Regions from separate parts of the Ruegeria sp. HKCCD7221 genome, predicted to be linked through region 1. Evidence: riboswitches for the same ligand, from Rfam matches in the RefSeq annotation. Region 1 holds a riboswitch; each other region holds the start of a gene.
What was found. Region 1 has a riboswitch for cobalamin ahead of GOX73_RS09540 (DUF1636 family protein). Riboswitches for the same ligand answer to the same signal wherever they lie in the genome.

Region 1 (5,705 bases):
GCGGGTTTCGAAATTGAACGAACGGTTGTAGAAGCCGAAGGGCTTTGCCCCGACTGCACCGAAAAGGCGTAGAAATGACCCTGATCACCGTTGAAAAACTCAGCGTAAGGTACGGTGCGAACACCGTTCTGCAAAATGTGGATATGGCGATTGAGGCAGGTGAGATCGTCACCATCGTTGGCCCGAACGGATCGGGCAAAACCAGTCTGCTTAGGGCCATCATCGGTGCGACAAATCCCTCTGCTGGCCATGTTTCCCGGAAGCCTGGGCTGAAAATCGGCTATGTGCCGCAAAAACTGCATGTTGACCCGACATTGCCGATCTCGGTTGCAAGGTTCATGCGTCTGACGCACCGTGTTTCAAAAGATGACTGCGCTGCGGCGCTGGCGGCGGCAGGTGTGCCGGATCTTTTGAAGCGCCAGATGTCCCAACTGTCCGGGGGCCAGTTTCAGCGCGTATTGCTGGCGCGGGCTTTGATCAATCGTCCCGACATCCTTTTGCTGGACGAAGCCACGCAAGGTCTAGACCAGCGAGGCTCGGCCAGTTTTTACCAGCAGATCGAGGCGGTGAGACAGGAAACCGGTTGCGCCATCCTGATGATCAGCCACGAGCTGCACGTTGTGATGAGTGCTTCGGACAGGGTGATCTGCCTCAATGGTCATGTCTGCTGCGAGGGGTCGCCTGCCGTGGTTGCTTCGGCACCAGAATACCGCGCCCTGTTTGGAACAGGCACCGGTGGCGCGCTTGCCCTGTATCGCCACGAACATGATCACAACCACGACCACTCTCACGAAGCGGCAGAATAATGCTTGATGATTTTATGACGCGGGCAACGCTCGCCGGTATTGGCGTGGCAATTGCAGCCGCCCCCCTTGGGTGTTTTGTGGTCTGGCGGCGTATGGCTTACTTTGGCGATGCCACCGCTCATGCTGCGATCCTAGGTGTTGCGCTGTCGCTGGCTTTCCAGATGTCGGTCTTTCTGGGCGCATTGGTTGTCGCGCTTATCATGGCGTTGGCCGTCACATTGCTGTCCGGTCGCGGTTATGCCATGGATACCCTTCTTGGAGTTATGGCGCATTCGTCGCTTGCCTTTGGCCTTGTCGCGGTGTCGTTTTTGTCGGGCATTCGCATCGACCTGATGGCCTATCTTTTTGGTGACATACTGTCAGTTTCGCGCACCGATCTTGTCGTGATCTGGGGCGGGGCCGCGCTGGTCGTCGCGTTGATCGTATGGCGATGGTCGCAACTGCTGACCGCTACGCTGAACGAAGAATTGGCCTACGCCACCGGGTTCGACCCCAAGCGCGAGCAGTTGATCCTGACTTTGTCACTGGCGGTTACGGTTGCTGTCGCGATCAAAGTTGTAGGCGTGTTGCTCATTGCCGCGATGCTGATCATTCCGGCGGCGGCCGCGCGCAGCCTGGCGCGATCTCCGGAAACGATGGCATTGATTGCCGCGGCAATCGGGGCTTTCTCGGCCGTAGCAGGACTGCGCTCAGCTTATGTGTTTGACACACCGGCGGGTCCCTCAATCGTCTGCGTGGCCGCGGTTTTGTTTGCCGGTTTCAGCCTCACGGGATGGCGGTCGCGAAGCGGGGTGTAGGACAATTATACTTTGGATTGGTCAATGGGGTTTTGCGTCTGCCAAAAATTGATTGGCTGCCACAATATTGTCGTTGACCTGACATGTGATCTTGGGCACTCGTTCGGATGATGGTTCCCGATGGTGCGCCCAAGGGATGAAAAGGGAATACGGTGAGGCCGCCATTTGGCGCCAAGTCCGTGACTGCCCCCGCAACTGTAAGCGGTGAGCGACGCCAACAACCCACTGGCCCAAGTGCCGGGAAGGATGGCCGAGCATCGACCCGCAAGTCAGGAGACCTGCCATCAAATGTTAACCAACTCGGGGCGGGGCGTCCTGAAAGGAGGCTTTGATGGCACGAGCACATCGTGTTTACATTTCCGGCACTGTCTGCCCGCGCTTTGAAGCTGGCGGAGGAACCCATGCCGTCAGCGCCTGACCATTTTCTTCTCATCTGCAAAACGTGCCAGGGAGAGGCCCACGCGCAGGGCTTGTCCGACGCGCTGTTCGATCGTTTGCCAAATGGTTTTTCCATCCGCATGGTCGATTGCATGGCTGGATGCGCGCGGCCTGTGATTGTTGGATTTCAGGCAGTCGATAAAGCGCAGTACCTTTTTGGTGACATTCTTGATACGCAGGATATCCAGGCACTGACTGAGTTTGCCCACCAATACCAAAACAGCGCAGATGGCTGGACCAATGCGACCGAGCGTCCGGAAAAACTGTTCACAAAGACACTGTCCCGCATGCCCCAAATTCAAAAAGGGGTGTGTCCATGACCAACCCAGCTATTTTGGTTGCGCGTGATCTGACCCATCAGGTTCTTAGTGGCGATATACTGCTGCAGGGGGTCTCATTCACATTATGCGATGGCGCAATCCTTGCAATTGCCGGGCCCAACGGGGCAGGCAAGACGACGCTTTTGAATCTGTTATGCGGCGCGCACGAGGTGAATCAGGGTGATGTTCTGGTCAACGGACGCAGCCTGAAACAGATGTCCGCACGGGATCGGGCGCGGACGATCGCCGTGGTCAGTCAGCAGGAGTTCCCGGATGGCAGGTTGCTGTTGCGGGATTATGTGGCGCTGGGCCAGATTCCGATCCGTGCAGACCGCTCTGCCGAGGAACACGCCGCGGATCTGGTCAGAATCCTGAGCCTTACCGGGCTTAGTGCTTTGGCCGAAAAAAAGATGGCCTTTCTGTCCGGGGGGGAACGCCAGCGCGCGCATATCGCCCGTGCTTTGGCCCAGAATCCTACGCTTTTGTTTCTGGACGAACCCACCAACCATCTGGATCCAGACACGAAGGGGCGGATGCTTTCGCTGGTCGCTGAACTGGGTATCACTGTGGTGATGATCCTGCATGATCTGGTGATGATCCCAGAATTTGCCACTCATGTGGCATTGATGAAAGATACACGGCTGACCGGTTTTGGGCTGGTCGCCGATGTGCTGACCCCGGACAGGGTTAGTGACACGTTTGGCGTCGATTACCTGTGCTTTCACCACGAAGGGCGCGTGATCCGGGCGCTGGATATCCGAAAAACCTCGATAACAACTTATGAATAGGAATATTTCTGAATGAAACAGATCTTGTCTGTGGCGTTGACCACCGTTTTGGCAGGTGGTGCCGTCGCGCACGAAGTCACGGTTGATAATTGCGGTGCGCCGCTGGTGTTCGACACCCAGCCCGAGCGTCTGGTTGTGCATGATATGAACATGACCGACATGGCCTTTGCGTTGGGTCTGCAGGACAAGATCGTGGGTCTGACCGGCATCACCGGCTGGTACAAGACCAGCCCCGAGTTTGACACGCTGCGCGGTGACATCCCCGAGCTTGCGCCGAAATACCCAACTGTTGAGAACCTTGTGGCGGTAGAGCCTGACCTGTTCTTCGCGGGTTGGTACTATGGGATGAAGCCGGGGGGCGACGTGACGCCCGACACGCTGGAACCCTTTGGCATCAAGACAATGATCCTAACGGAAAGCTGTGTGCATCTGGACAAGGACCGTCCCGAGGCCAGCATGGACCTGTTGTTTGATGATGTGCTTCGTCTGGGCAAGGTCATGCATGTTGAAGACAAGGCCGAGGCTCTGGTTTCCGGCTGGAAAGAGGAACTGGCAGCGATCCAGGCGCAGACTGCGGACCTGCCAAAACCCCGTGTTTTCCTGCTGGATGGACCAGCCGACGCGCCCTTTACCGCAGGTAAATTCGCCATCCCTGACGCGATGATCGCTGCAGCTGGTGGTGCGAATGTCACTCATGACATGGACACAAGCTGGGGCCGCACCTCGTGGGAAGCTGTGGCAGCTTCGAACCCCGAATTTCTGGTGCTGCTGGATTATCAGACCGGCAACGGCGCGGAAGACACGTTCAAGTTTCTGCAGGAACACCCCGTGATGTCGCAGACCGACGCGGTCAGGAACGAGCGCTGGATTGGCCTACGTTACGAAGAACTGACTCCCGGACCCGCAAATATCGCGGCGATTTCGAAAATGGCCGACGCGATGCACCCGGGCCTGAACTAATATGGGCCGTTTTGGCCTGACACTCTTGCTGGGGGCGGTTGTTGTGGCCGCCCTTTTGCTGGTTTCGACCATTTACGGCACGACGCAAATTCCAGCCGCGGTTGCGTTGGATGCGGTGATGCTGGGCACCGGCATGGCGGATGGCGAGGTGTCGCCGCTGCACCGCATTGTCTTTGACCTTCGCTTGCCGCGTGCATTGTTTGCGGCCGTGATCGGTGCAGGGCTGGGCGTTGTTGGCGTAGTGCTTCAGACCACAACACGCAACGACTTGGCTGATCCCTTCCTGTTCGGCCTTTCGTCGGGTGCGGCGGCGGGTGCGGTTTTCGTCATTACGGTGACCGGCGACATCCTGGGATTCTGGACGCTGCCGCTGGCTGCATTTTGTGGCGGGCTTGTCGCGTCGGGAATTGTGCTGGCACTGGTTCACGGGTTGCGCACCAGTGCGCCGGAAAAGCTGATCCTTGCGGGGTTGGCAGTTTCGTTTCTGTTTTCGGCGATCACGAACTATCTGATATTTGCGGGCGACAGTCGCGCCGCGCACTCGGTCATCTTCTGGATGCTGGGTGGACTGGGTCTGGCCCGATGGGAGACATTTCCGCTGGTCTGCGCCGGGATGTTTCTGATCTTGATGTATGCCCTGTGGCGCAGTCGCTGGCTGGATGCGCTTTTGACCGGCGACTTGACGGCAGCGACGCTGGGCGTTCCGGTACAGGCATTGAGGTTCCGCATGTTTTTTGTTGCGGCACTTGCGACCGCCGTTTTTGTTTCGGTTGCGGGGGTTATCGGTTTTGTGGGGCTCATGGTGCCCCATATCGCACGTGGGATCGCTGGACCTTTGCACAACCGTCTTGTGCCCGCTGCCGCCATCGTCGGGGCGGCTTTGCTGACCGGTTCAGATATCCTCAGCCGCCTGTTGCTTGCGCCTCAGGAACTGCCAGTGGGTATTGTTACCACCTCGATCGGGTCGGTTTTTGTTTTTCTTTTGTTGTTTAAAACAGCAAGGGACACGAAGTGACGAAGGCACTTTTGTCTAGGTCGAAAAGTTTGCCTGCAGTCTCGCGATGAGCTTCCATTGCCAGGGGGCTGCGCTAGGCGGCCCCCTCGGTCACGGCGACGGGAATATTCAGCCCCCCGATTTGCGCCAGCAGGTCAACGACCTGATCCACGCCCTTGCGATGCCGCAGCGAAGTGAACACGAATGGGCGACCGTTGCGCATCTTTGTTGCGTCTCGGTCCATCACCTCCAGCGACGCGCCAACATGCGGGGCCAGATCGGTCTTGTTGATGATCAGGACGTCCGATTTGGTGATCGCAGGACCGCCTTTGCGCGGAATCTCTTCACCCGCGGCCACGTCGATCACATAGAGCGTAACGTCCGCCAGTTCCGGGCTGAACGTGGCAGACAAGTTGTCGCCACCGCTTTCGATCAGAACGACCTCGACGTCGGGGTGACGCGCCTGCATCTCGGCAACAGCCGCAAGGTTGATCGAGGCATCCTCGCGAATGGCCGTATGCGGGCAGCCGCCGGTTTCGACGCCGATGATCCGGTCCTGCGGCAGGATTTGCATCCGCATCAGCGCCTCGGCATCTTCGCGG
Region 2 (5,705 bases), on a different contig from region 1:
AAGGCGTCCTCGGCAATCTGAGCGTTCTCGGCAGTTGCGATTTTTTTCAGCAGGCCGATCATGTCTTCGGGTTCGATCCGGCGCAGGTCGAAGCGTTGACACCGCGACAGGACCGTCACCGGAACCTTGCGGATTTCGGTTGTGGCAAAGATGAACTTCACATGCTCTGGCGGTTCTTCAAGGGTTTTGAGCAAAGCGTTGAACGCGCTGTTCGACAGCATGTGAACTTCGTCGATGATGTATATCTTGTAGCGCGCACTGGCGGCACGATAGCGGACGCTTTCGATGATCTCGCGAATGTCGTTCACACCGGTGCGGCTTGCGGCGTCCATCTCCATTACGTCGACATGGCGGCCCTCCATGATGGCCACGCAGTGTTCGCACTGGCCGCAGGGTTCGATTGTCGCTTTGCCTTCACCGTCTGGTCCGATGCAGTTCATGCCCTTGGCAATGATCCGCGCGGTGGTGGTTTTGCCGGTACCGCGAATGCCGGTCATGACAAAGGCCTGCGCTATCCGGTCGGCCTCGAACGCGTTTTTCAGGGTGCGTACCATGGCGTCCTGGCCCACGAGGTCGGCAAAAGTTTCAGGACGGTATTTGCGGGCGAGCACCTGATAGGCGGGGCTTGGTGTTTCGGTCATGTCTGCTCTGTCGGATTCGTATCAGCTTTGCAGCGTAGTGACCCCTGCCGCTCACGTCCACCGCAGAGAGCGATGAAATTCGATTTGGATTACTGCGGCGCATTGGATACAGGTTCGGGTGGGCGTGTATCGGCTTGCCCAGCCATTTCCTTCGGGCAGAGTGCGCACCTTGGACAGGTTTGAAATTTACTCAATGCCGGTTCGGTCCGGTCTGTTGGGCTTGGCGCAAATACCAGGTCGGCTCGGCGACTTTGCCGGGGATCTTGAGCGGATCATGCAATGGCGCCCAGTCATGGTGATTTCGATGACAACCTCCGGTGAGTTGGAAGCCGCAGGAGCGCACAACCTCGGGCGCGACCTGCAGAGCCGCGCAATCACTTGGGTTCATCTTCCGGTGCAGGATTTTGGCGCACCGTCATCGAACGTAAGGTGTGATTGGCCAAACGCCAGCACCGATGCACACCGCGTCCTGTCTGCGGGTGGACGGGTCTTGGTTCATTGCCGGGGCGGATGCGGGCGGTCCGGCATGATTGTGTTGCGCTTGCTGGTCGAAGGCGGTGAAGCCCCGGATAAGGCGCTGCGCCGGTTGCGCGCGGTCCGGCCGTGCGCCGTCGAAACCGACGCGCAGATGGCTTGGGCCACGGCACCGGCATCAACCGGGCTTTGACGTCACGCCATGGCTGGTTGTGGGTCACCAGCCGCGGGACGCAGTCCCAAGGTTGTAACCTCGAGCATTGCGCAGGGCATATCGGACAGCGTTCCGGTTGGCATGGCCGACAGGCTGGTCCCGAACATCATGTCGGCGTAATCGTCCAGCTTTGTTGTCGGGGTTTCCGAGGCCGTTCCACAATACACCCTGATCAGATCTGAATGGGCGCGAAACCGTGCTGTGCACCCTTCTGCGCAATGCGAAAGCTCTCCGCTGCCTTCGACCTCGAACTCTTTGGTTGTGACAGGCTGCGCTGTTGCTATCGCGTCCGCCATGGCACGTGCCATCCTTGCCAAGGCCGGACACGGTTTGCCGGTTTTCTGACAAATCGTTGCAGAAAACTCGTGCGTTTTTGTCTTCCAGATCATTGTGCGCCCTCCGCGCGATGGACGGGGGGCGTGGGTCAGGTCGCTTTGTGCGGCTTTGACCTGCCCGGACACCCCGCCCGAGTTTCGGTTTCAGTCAGATGGCAGGTCTCCTGACTTGCGGGTCATCGCTTTGCCAACCTTCCCAGCCGTTGGGCCAGTGGTGTCTCGGCATTGCTCACCGCTTACAGTTGCGGGGGCAGTCGCGGCATTGGTCCGTTTCGGCATCGCCGGGGCAGGACCGCACCGTGTTCCCTTTTCATCCCTTCCCGGTAAGCCGGGTCGAGAACCATCAAGTCATCGCTATCCGGTGAAATCGGTCCGAGTCAAGCGGGCTTTGTCACCGCTTTAGACGCAGGGTTGTCTTCCCGATAGGGCGGCGGGCTTGTTCATGCCGGATCGTGGAATAGCCTTAAGCATGTTGGGGGGAAGTGAGAGGTTGGACATCGACCCAAGCGGGGCTCGTTGTGGCTGCTTCCTTCCGGACCTGACCAGGTTGGCGAGGCGCTCGCCCGCGCCAACCTCTCAGGGGTGGATATATGCATTTCGTTTGCGGATGACAACCCGTCACAGCGTAAGCCGGATTAGTAAAAAACCATCGTCATCGCGCCCAATGACTGACGGGTTATACGTCTGCAATTCAGCTAAATGGTGCTGCGCCTTGGGACTGGTTCTGAGAATCGCAAACGCCCCGGAGAGCGGTCTGAGTGTGAATGGCCGCGGCGCATCCGCCAACGGATCCGCAGGAAGGCGGCCCGCGACATAATCCCGAACAATGCATTGGATCGACAAAACTGGTAACGGAATCTGCCTTGCGGTGTCTACGAAGGGGAAATGCCCACCTCCGCTGGCCCGGTAGTTGTTGAGGGCAACAACAAAGGATTGCTGATCGTCGATAGGGTGCTCGGCAAGGCGAATATTCTTGACGCGGTTATGCGATGAATTCGTCAAATTGCCGCCCGCGTCGAACCGCGCGGGCATACCAAGGTCGATCTGGTGGCTAAGGCCGTGCAGGATATCAAAATTGTAACCGGCGCGCGCGGAATTCCGCAGGTCGATTTGTTGACCTGCGTGCATTTGATTGAGCACGCCAGCCGACATCTCAAGCCAGTCTCTAATCTGCGCGCCCGAAACCACGACGGCCTGCATTTCGTTTGGAAAGATGTTCAGGTCGTTGACATGGCGAAGCCGGATTTGACCCGCCGGAACGTCGGTAAAGGATCGTGGCCCTGCGCGCCCTCCGAATTTCGAGAGCGATACGGCTGACAGAACCGGTAGGTCCTCGTGCGTTGTTCCTTTTAGGAAGGGGCGCAACGCGGCGGCTTGCGCTGCCGCGACCAGCGCAAGCCCCCTGTCCGGCGCACAGAAGCTGAAATAACTGTGCAAATTTTGACGCGTTTCGCCGACAGGCTTGGCCGAGTGCAACCGTGTCTCTTTATGTGCTTGTGCGAACAGACGCTTCAGATCAGCGTCCTCTTCCGTCGGGGCCGCGGGCGTCGCTGGTGAAACAGAATGCAGTTCCACATGTTGGTTCCCAATCGACCACCCGTCCGCGTCTTTTTGGTGCAACGTCAGGTCAATGATGCCCAGATGAGAACCGGCCGCGCCCGGCATCACAACCGGTTTTCCGTGAACAAGACCGCGTTGTGGGTCGACATGCTTCAGACCCTGATGAGCAGAGCCGGGCAGGGTCAAGTGGGAATGCCCAGCAATAATCGCATCAATTTCGGGCACCGCTGCCAAGGGGATAACCGCATTCTCAAGGTTGGGTGCGGGTTCAGCGGCGCCAAGCCCTGTATGGGCAAGTGCCACAATCAGATCGCATCCCCCGGATCGCAATTCCCGCGTTTTTCGATGGGCGCACGTCAGGATGTCCTCTACCGAAACGGCACCTTGCAGGCGGTGCGCTTCCCACTTGGCTGTCTGCGGTGGGAGGACAGAGAACACACCGATTTTCAAAACCAGATCTTGCCCCTGCATTTTGATGTTCCGGTCAAGAATCGTATGCGCCTGCCAGCTTGCCGGGCGGTCGGCTCTGGTGGCATTGCTGCAAATGACCGGGCACGTGGCTTGGGCGACTATGCGGTCCAGTACCTCAAGCCCGAACCCAAAGTCATGGTTTCCCAATCCCCCGGCGTCATAACCAAGGTCATCAAAGGCTTGCATCAGGATGTGACGGCTGTCGGTCTGCGCTACTGCCCTTTCACCAATGGGCGCACCTTGAAGGGCGTCACCATTGTCGAACAGCAAGACAAGGTGCCCTTGAGACTGGGCCTGCGTTCGGGCCGCTTTGATCAGACTTGCGGTTCTGCTCAGGCCAATCGAAGGGTCAGGAGCGTCCGAATAATAGTCGAATCCGGTCAAATTCATGTGCAGATCGGTTGTCGCCAATATCCGGATCTGCGCCGTCATTAAGGAAGAGGGAGGTTTCACTACTCTACTTTTGGCAGTTTTTTATTAATCAATTTCAACAAAAAGCGTATCAGGTGCAAATTTCAAGGTCAGGCTAAGGCTTTTCAGCGGCACTGGAACTTTTTCATAAGAAGCTGAAAAGCCGTTGCAACGTCGTGGCTGCCATGGCAGCCCTGTGCGGAAAATCCGAAGGAACTGCAATGAAAAACGCGGAACATGTGACGTTTGGTGGCTCTGGCCTGGATCGTGCGGCGCATATTCGCGCAGACGCAGATGAGATCGCGCTGGCGCGCGCGAATCCCGAGGCACGGTGCATTTTGCTGTGGCGTGGCAAGCTGTTGGTTCAGGGCGAGGCGCTGGACCGGCTGGGTTTCATTCCAATGACGCATCAACTGGTGAACAACGGACCCGGCGGTATCACGGATGAGCCGATATTTTTGGGCTTGTCCGACGACGCGCCCGTGTTTGCCGTCGATATTTCGAACTGGGCCGCCGATGATCTGGATATCTCGCAGGTCGGCGGTTTCTTTGACAGGTCCGAGCAGCAGCATCCCGGTCTGCCCAATGGGTTCGTCTTTGCCGAACTGCGCCGCATTATGACCCGCCTGTCCCCGCGTGACGCAGAATTGGCGGCCTCGGCCAAGGCTGTGATTGGCTGGCACGAAACGCATCGGTTTTGTGCCCGGTGCGGCGCGGCCAGCGAAATGACGCAGGCCGGATGGCAGCGTAGCTGCCCTAGTTGCGGAGGGCACCATTTTCCACGCACAGATCCGGTTGTCATCATGCTGATCACACACGGAGAAACGGTTCTGGTCGGTCGATCACCGGGCTGGCCCGAGGGGATGTATTCGCTGCTTGCCGGGTTTGTCGAACCGGGTGAGACACTGGAAGCCGCCGTCAGGCGCGAAGTCATGGAAGAGGCGGGCGTGCCTGTCGGCCGGGTCTCTTACCTGTCCAGCCAGCCTTGGCCCTTTCCCGCGTCGCTGATGTTTGGCTGCGCGGGTGAGGCGCTGTCCAAAGAGATCAAAATTGATCCGGTTGAGATTGAAGACGCGATGTGGGTCAGCAAGTCAGAGATGATGCAGGCCTTCGCAGGCGAACACCCAAACCTTTTGCCTGCGCGTAAAGGTGCCATTGCACATTTCCTTTTGCAAAACTGGCTTGCGGACACGCTGGACTGACAAAATACTGGGCTGACAAGTAAGAGAGCCGCGAACTGAAATGCAATTCACTGCGCGTGAAGATATCCAAGCCCCGATCAACGCCGTGTTCGAGATGGTCACTGATTTTGAGCGTTTTGAACGAATGGCGATGCGCCGGGGAATCGAAGTGCGGCGCCTGACCGGCCATATGGGCGTGGTCCCCGGAACAACCTGGACAACGGAATTCAGGCTGCGTGGCAAACCGCGGCAGGTCGAGATTGTGATGGCCGAATGCGATCCGCCATCACAGATGCGGTTCGAGGCAACAGGAAAAGGACTGAACGGCACGACGACCGTCGAGTTTATGGCCTTGTCGCAGCGCCGCACTCGGCTGGAAGTGGACATGTCACTCGCGGCCAAGTCGCTGCCTGCCCGG
Region 3 (5,705 bases), on a different contig from region 1:
GCCTCGGCCCAGGCTTTGCGGCGCGAGGTGGCCAGCGCGACCTGAAACACGGGGACATTCGCTGCGTCCAAGGGCGAGGTACCAGAGGCGCCCTTTCCCGAGAAAGACGTGGCGTTGAGGATCGCCGACGGAGAAAGCGATACGATGGTGTCGCGCAGCCAGTCGGCGGCGGCGGGGGCTTTCAACGAGGGGGCGAACAGGCCCACAGCCTGAAACCCGCGCGCACGCAGGCTGCGGATCAGGGCCGCCACGGGGGCGGTGTCTGCGGATGTGAGATAGGCGCGGTAGAAACTGACCACAACGCGTTTCGCATGGCCGGAAAACGCCTGTTCTGCCGGGATCACGCCGCGATCCGGGCACCAAACACCGCAGTCGGGGATGGTCTTGGCCCCCATCACCGGACCCGCATACAACCCCGCTGCCAGCGCCATCTGCGCCAAAGCGGCTTGTGCTGCGACCTCGCCCCCCGTGTCGCACAGATGTGCCAAGCGCCGCAGGGTCGAGACGGGCAGGGTGGAATAGTCATCCAGCCGCGTATCCTCGCGCCCATCGGCGGGCAGCACGGCCACAGCAATTCCTTTGGCCTGCGCCAGCGCCAGAACCTGTTGCAAGCCATAGGCCCAATAGGGCACCCCGCCAATCAGGCGGATCAGGATACCCTTGGCACCCTCCAACGTCTGCTCCACATAGGTGTCAACGGACAGAGGATGTTTCAGCGCCGTCAGATTGGCCAGCCGCAGGGTCGGCATCCGCCCCTCAGGGCCTCCGCCACGATGCCAGCCCGCCGCAAAAGCGCCAAGGTCGCTGTCGGAAAAAGACAGCACCACCAAATCCGCCGGGCTTTGGCCCAGATCGGTCGGGGTCTCGGATTCCTCGAGCCCGTGGCTTTCGCGGAAGACGACGTGCATGATTTACTCGGCGGCCTCTTTCACACCCACAAGGATATCACGGATTTCAGCTTCCTTTATATCGTCATGCTCGGCGATGACGACCAACCGCGAGCGGCGCGCCTCATCCGGTTCCCAAAGGCGATCATACTGATGACGCACGCGCGCGCCCACGGCCTGCACCAGCAGGCGCATCGGTTTGCCTTGAACGGCGGCATAGCCTTTGACGCGCAGGATGTTCAGTTCAGACGCCAGACGTTCGATTTTGGCCACCAGATCGGCCGGGTCGGCCTGTTCGGGCAGTTCGACGATGATGCTTTCGAAATCGTCATGTTCGTGGTCGTCGTGACCGTCATGATGGCTGGGGCGCGCATCCATGTCATCCTCGGCAGCCGCTTCAAGTCCTAACACAACACGGACGTCCACGGCACCTTCGGCAACCTCAACCACAGGCAGCGGGCGAGGGGACTCGGCGGCGATGATCTCGCGCGCTTTGGCGACGCCTTCGGGACCGGCCAGATCCGGCTTGGTCAGCAGGATGATGTCGGCGCAGGAAATCTGATCCTCAAACACCTCGGACAGGGGCGTTTCATGGTCGATCGAGTCATCGGCCAGACGCTGAGCGTCCACGGCCTCGACATTCGGCGCAAAGCGACCGGCAGCCACAGCCTCGGCATCGGCCAGCGCGATCACGCCATCGACGGTGATTTTCGAACGGATATCGGGCCAGTCGAACGCCTTCAGCAGCGGCTTGGGCAGGGCGAGGCCAGATGTTTCGATCAGGATGTGATCGGGACGCGGCTCAAGCGCCATCAGAGCTTCGATGGTCGGGATGAAGTCGTCGGCCACGGTGCAGCAGATGCAGCCGTTCGCCAGTTCCATGATGTTCTCTGCCGGGCAATCCGGGATCGAGCAGGATTTCAGGATGTCGCCATCGACGCCAACATCGCCGAACTCATTGACCACCACGGCCAGACGTTTGCCCTGCGGGTTCTGCATCAGGTGCTTAACCAAAGTTGTTTTGCCCGAGCCCAAAAAGCCGGTGATCACGGTGACGGGGAGTTTTTCCAAGTTGCTCATTTCTGGGCTCCAATCGGGGGAATGCGGGCCGCGCAGTTTTTGCGGAAATGTTCGGGGCGTTCGCGCCATTTGACTAAGCCGTCTTCGGTCGCAAGGTACTTGGTCGCACCTTCGACGATGGTTTCGACATGGTCGCTTTCATTCAGGTGCTCATACACGAACGTCCAGCGTTCGGGCCCACCGCGTAGAACGATGGAACAGCCCTGATCACAATTCGACAGGCATTCTACGGCTTTCAGGACAACGCCCTCTGGCAGCGTGGCCTGTTCAAGGGCTTTGTGCAGCAATGCGCCGGGCCGCTGCGCGTCGTCGTCGACGGGTAGTCCTCGGCGACAGGTGGTGCAGACCAGCAGCTCGACTGGTGCAGTTTCGGTCACGTCTCTCATCCCCCCAAATCCTCTTTGTGGGGGACGGGGTCTCATGCGGGCCACGCGTTGCGACATGGACCCGACACCGGAACACCCCGTCCGGTTACATCTTCGGGCGTTGGCAGGTCTCCCGGCTTGCGGATATCGGGGCATAGCCCTGTCAGATGTCCCGCCTTCCCGACCTTTTTGGCCAGTGGCTTTGGGCACCCTCTCCGGTCACGGTCGCGGGGGCGGCTGTGTTTCACGGAAGATCCGCTGACACATTCCCTTTTCATCCATCCTCAGATGGACACCAACGGATCGGACATGCGGCACCCGGCAGGGGATTGTCAAGCGACTCGCAGATATCTGCGCTACCAGAGTGAAAAAGCGACCTGACAGCGTCGCTGGGCGGCATGACTTGGGGGCAAGCGTCATGCTGCCATGTCCTAAACAAGAGAGGTATGTCGCATGAAGGTAGGCTTTATCGGGCTGGGCAATGTGGGTGGAAAACTATCGGGATCCTTGCTTCGCAACGGGATCGACCTGACCGTGCATGATCTTAATCCCGATCTGGTGGCTGAATTTGTTGCGCAGGGTGCAAAGGCCGCCGAAAGCCCTGCGCAGTTGATGCGCGACAGCGATGCCGTCATTACCTGCCTGCCATCACCCGCCGCGTCGGATGCGGTGATGCAAGAGATGCTGCCCAATGTCCTTACCGGCAAGATCTGGATGGAGATGTCGACCACCGACGAGGCCGAGGTCAAACGGCTAGGTGCCCTTGTTATCGAGCGCGGGGGCGCAGCGGTTGATTGCCCTGTGTCGGGCGGGTGCCACCGCGCTGCGACGGGTAACATCTCGATCTTTGCGGGCTGTGACCGGGATACCTTTGAGCGTATCCTGCCATTTCTGACGACAATGGGCCGGCGCATCCTGCACACCGGTGATCTCGGCTCGGCCTCGGTGCTGAAGGTCCTGACAAACTATCTGGCCACGGCGAATCTGATCACCTGCGCCGAAGCATTGGTTACCGCCAAGGCTGCCGGTATGGACCTGAATACCACGTATGAGGCCATCAAGATCTCTTCGGGTACATCCTTTGTCCATGAGACAGAAAGCCAGGTCATTTTGAACGGATCGCGGGATATCTCATTCACAATGGACCTTGTGAAAAAGGACATCGGTCTGTTTCAGGAGGTGGCAGACCGCGCCGGTGTTCCGCTTGAAATGAACCCGCTGATGATCCGCATTTTTGACGACGCCATCGCACGTTACGGAGAGCGGGAGCTTTCGCCGAACATCATCCGGCGCCTGGAGGATGCGACTGGGCTGGATGTCAGCGCCCCAGGGTTTCCGCCCGAGATGGAAGACGATGAACCCGAAGAGCCAGGGTACGAGGTCGTCCCTCAGGGTCGCAACGCCGTTTAGTTATTCATGAAGTCCGTCACCTTGCCACCGCGCGCTTGTCCACCGGGCGCGCAGCGGTCCTCCTGTGGGCAGGATCGCTTTTCTAGCAACAGAAGCAGGGTAAGGCCTACGGGAACAAAAATGCCATTTCTTGATGGGCTTAGGCGCGGGGAGGGCACTATTGCCTACGTGCTAAACTCGAGCACCACAGAGCTAAGTCGATGATTTAGAATAAAATGGAGGCGAGTACCGGATTGGAAGGCGGCGAATAAATTTGTTGTAAACCAATTGCTTAATGGAAGTGTATCCTCCTGAATATCCGCCTTATATCCTCCGCTTTGGTTCGTTTGTATCCAAGCGCCTGTTCTCGCGGTCTAGGATGTTGTGACCGGCTGAAGTCAGGCTTCACGCAACACTGAAGCTACCGCACCATCTCCGATTGAGTTTTCAAACAGACGATCACATCGTATTGATGCATTGAATCAATTAGGACTGCGCCTTGATGCCGACGTATTGTAGTTTTCTGGTTTTCCATCCTGATGACGCTGATTTGGTTCTTGCTATTTGTGAAGAAGTAGGTTGGCTCGCCGAATTGATCGATGACCCATCAGGGCGATATCGATTTGCTGGAAAGGCGTTGTTCGAATCTTTGCACCCTGAGACCTGCGCCAGGACGGATGAGATTCGCGAAGGAGAAGAACTTGGTAAACTTCTGTTGTTGGAAGGTGACTACGCTGACATCGATAATACAGTTCTGCTAATATTCGCTGCTATTCTGATACTTGAAGGCTTTCCTAACAAATACAATCCTCCATCCGGTTGCTTTGAGCTTGCCGATGACGCTCAAAAGCGCGAGGAAATCTTTGAAAACGTGTTTCGTAAGAAGGGATATTTTGAGAAATTCACTCATCGCGATGTCATGCCTACTGCATTGGCACTAGCAGCGAAAGCATGGACCGACAGGAGCACGATATATGCGATTCATAAGCTCGCAGACAGCATAATCACCGAAAGCGTATCGCCTTGGTCAATGCATCCAAGCCAAGGGCAAACCTTCGAGAAACACTCACCAAGTCACGCTTCGCATGTAGGAACTTCGACTGCAATTAATCTTGCGTATTCAGCGATTCAGGAGCTCGGTCTAGATGTGAAATCTGGTCCAAAAAAACCTCGTTGGTTGGACAAGGATAGCTTCGAATGGAACCCCAAGGTTCTTTCAGACTTGGAAAAACCGTCTAAGTCTGGTTGGTGTCGATCCATCTAGGACTTACGACTGGGTCGTAAGAGGCGTGCAGAGTGAAGTGCAGGTTCATCCAGTGCGAGATAGCCCTGCGCAAGGTAGTGACGGCGAGGGGATCAGAGACATTGAGATATCATTTCCGGATGCCATCAATTCTTGCGAGTATCTTCGGAATTATCTGACGGCTCATGCCTTTAGCACTTCAACAGCTAAGCTAGGTCCCTATGAGGTTTACAACGTGCAACAAGTGGCAAGACAGCTGGTTCTTTTTCGAAGCGGGCTATTCAACACTTGGACCAAGGAGCTTAAAGCTCGCTATGCGATAACTTGCTGATCTGGTCCAAATGTTACATCTGGTTTCGCTGGGGGCCATCGGGTTTGGCGATGAAAATTGTGGAAGCGTTATCTCTTAACACATCAGAACAATACTGACTGCTGGGTCCGATACTGAGGCAGTTTGAGTTTCGAACCAAAAATCTGAGTAGGTTATAAATACGCGATCCTTCCCCCGTTCCCCCCGTGGGGCCTCGAGATATCCGCGAAAAAGCATCAGGATGGCCCCCGGTCACACCATTCACTCTAGCCACGCGCCAAATTCAGGCGTTACCTCCTTAGATGTCGCGATAGTTGCGCCCCCACTTAAATCCAATGCCCCATGCACAGGCAGCACTAGCAAGAGCGGTATAGCCAGCGCCCATTTGTCCGGATGCATAGAGGCACACCAGCCCGACTATCGCCATCAAC

Region 2: linked by a shared signal. The riboswitch ahead of GOX73_RS14790 (hypothetical protein) and the one ahead of GOX73_RS09540 (DUF1636 family protein) in region 1 are both predicted to bind cobalamin.
Region 3: linked by a shared signal. The riboswitch ahead of GOX73_RS12930 (DUF1636 domain-containing protein) and the one ahead of GOX73_RS09540 (DUF1636 family protein) in region 1 are both predicted to bind cobalamin.

What each region holds. Positions count from the first base shown of each region.
Region 1 is NZ_WPZE01000003.1:93,427-99,131, forward strand. Features, by position in the region: gene GOX73_RS09525 (Fur family transcriptional regulator) at 1-72, shown strand, start outside; gene GOX73_RS09530 (metal ABC transporter ATP-binding protein) at 75-806, shown strand; gene GOX73_RS09535 (iron chelate uptake ABC transporter family permease subunit) at 806-1,603, shown strand; cobalamin riboswitch at 1,698-1,904, shown strand; gene GOX73_RS09540 (DUF1636 family protein) at 2,005-2,361, shown strand; gene GOX73_RS09545 (ABC transporter ATP-binding protein) at 2,358-3,149, shown strand; gene GOX73_RS09550 (ABC transporter substrate-binding protein) at 3,162-4,109, shown strand; gene GOX73_RS09555 (iron ABC transporter permease) at 4,111-5,124, shown strand; gene ureG (urease accessory protein UreG) at 5,198-5,705, opposite strand, start outside.
Region 2 is NZ_WPZE01000006.1:42,748-48,452, reverse strand. Features, by position in the region: gene GOX73_RS14800 (DNA polymerase III subunit gamma/tau) at 1-641, opposite strand, end outside; gene GOX73_RS14795 (dual specificity protein phosphatase family protein) at 916-1,308, shown strand; gene GOX73_RS14790 (hypothetical protein) at 1,311-1,718, opposite strand; cobalamin riboswitch at 1,801-2,024, opposite strand; RNA gene ffs (signal recognition particle sRNA small type) at 2,145-2,243, opposite strand; gene GOX73_RS14780 (bifunctional 2',3'-cyclic-nucleotide 2'-phosphodiesterase/3'-nucleotidase) at 2,283-4,127, opposite strand; gene nudC (NAD(+) diphosphatase) at 4,328-5,308, shown strand; gene GOX73_RS14770 (SRPBCC family protein) at 5,349-5,705, shown strand, end outside.
Region 3 is NZ_WPZE01000004.1:376,344-382,048, forward strand. Features, by position in the region: gene cobN (cobaltochelatase subunit CobN) at 1-908, opposite strand, end outside; gene cobW (cobalamin biosynthesis protein CobW) at 912-1,967, opposite strand; gene GOX73_RS12930 (DUF1636 domain-containing protein) at 1,964-2,353, opposite strand; cobalamin riboswitch at 2,438-2,647, opposite strand; gene GOX73_RS12935 (NAD(P)-dependent oxidoreductase) at 2,786-3,742, shown strand; gene GOX73_RS12940 (hypothetical protein) at 4,221-4,985, shown strand; gene GOX73_RS12945 (hypothetical protein) at 5,573-5,705, opposite strand, start outside.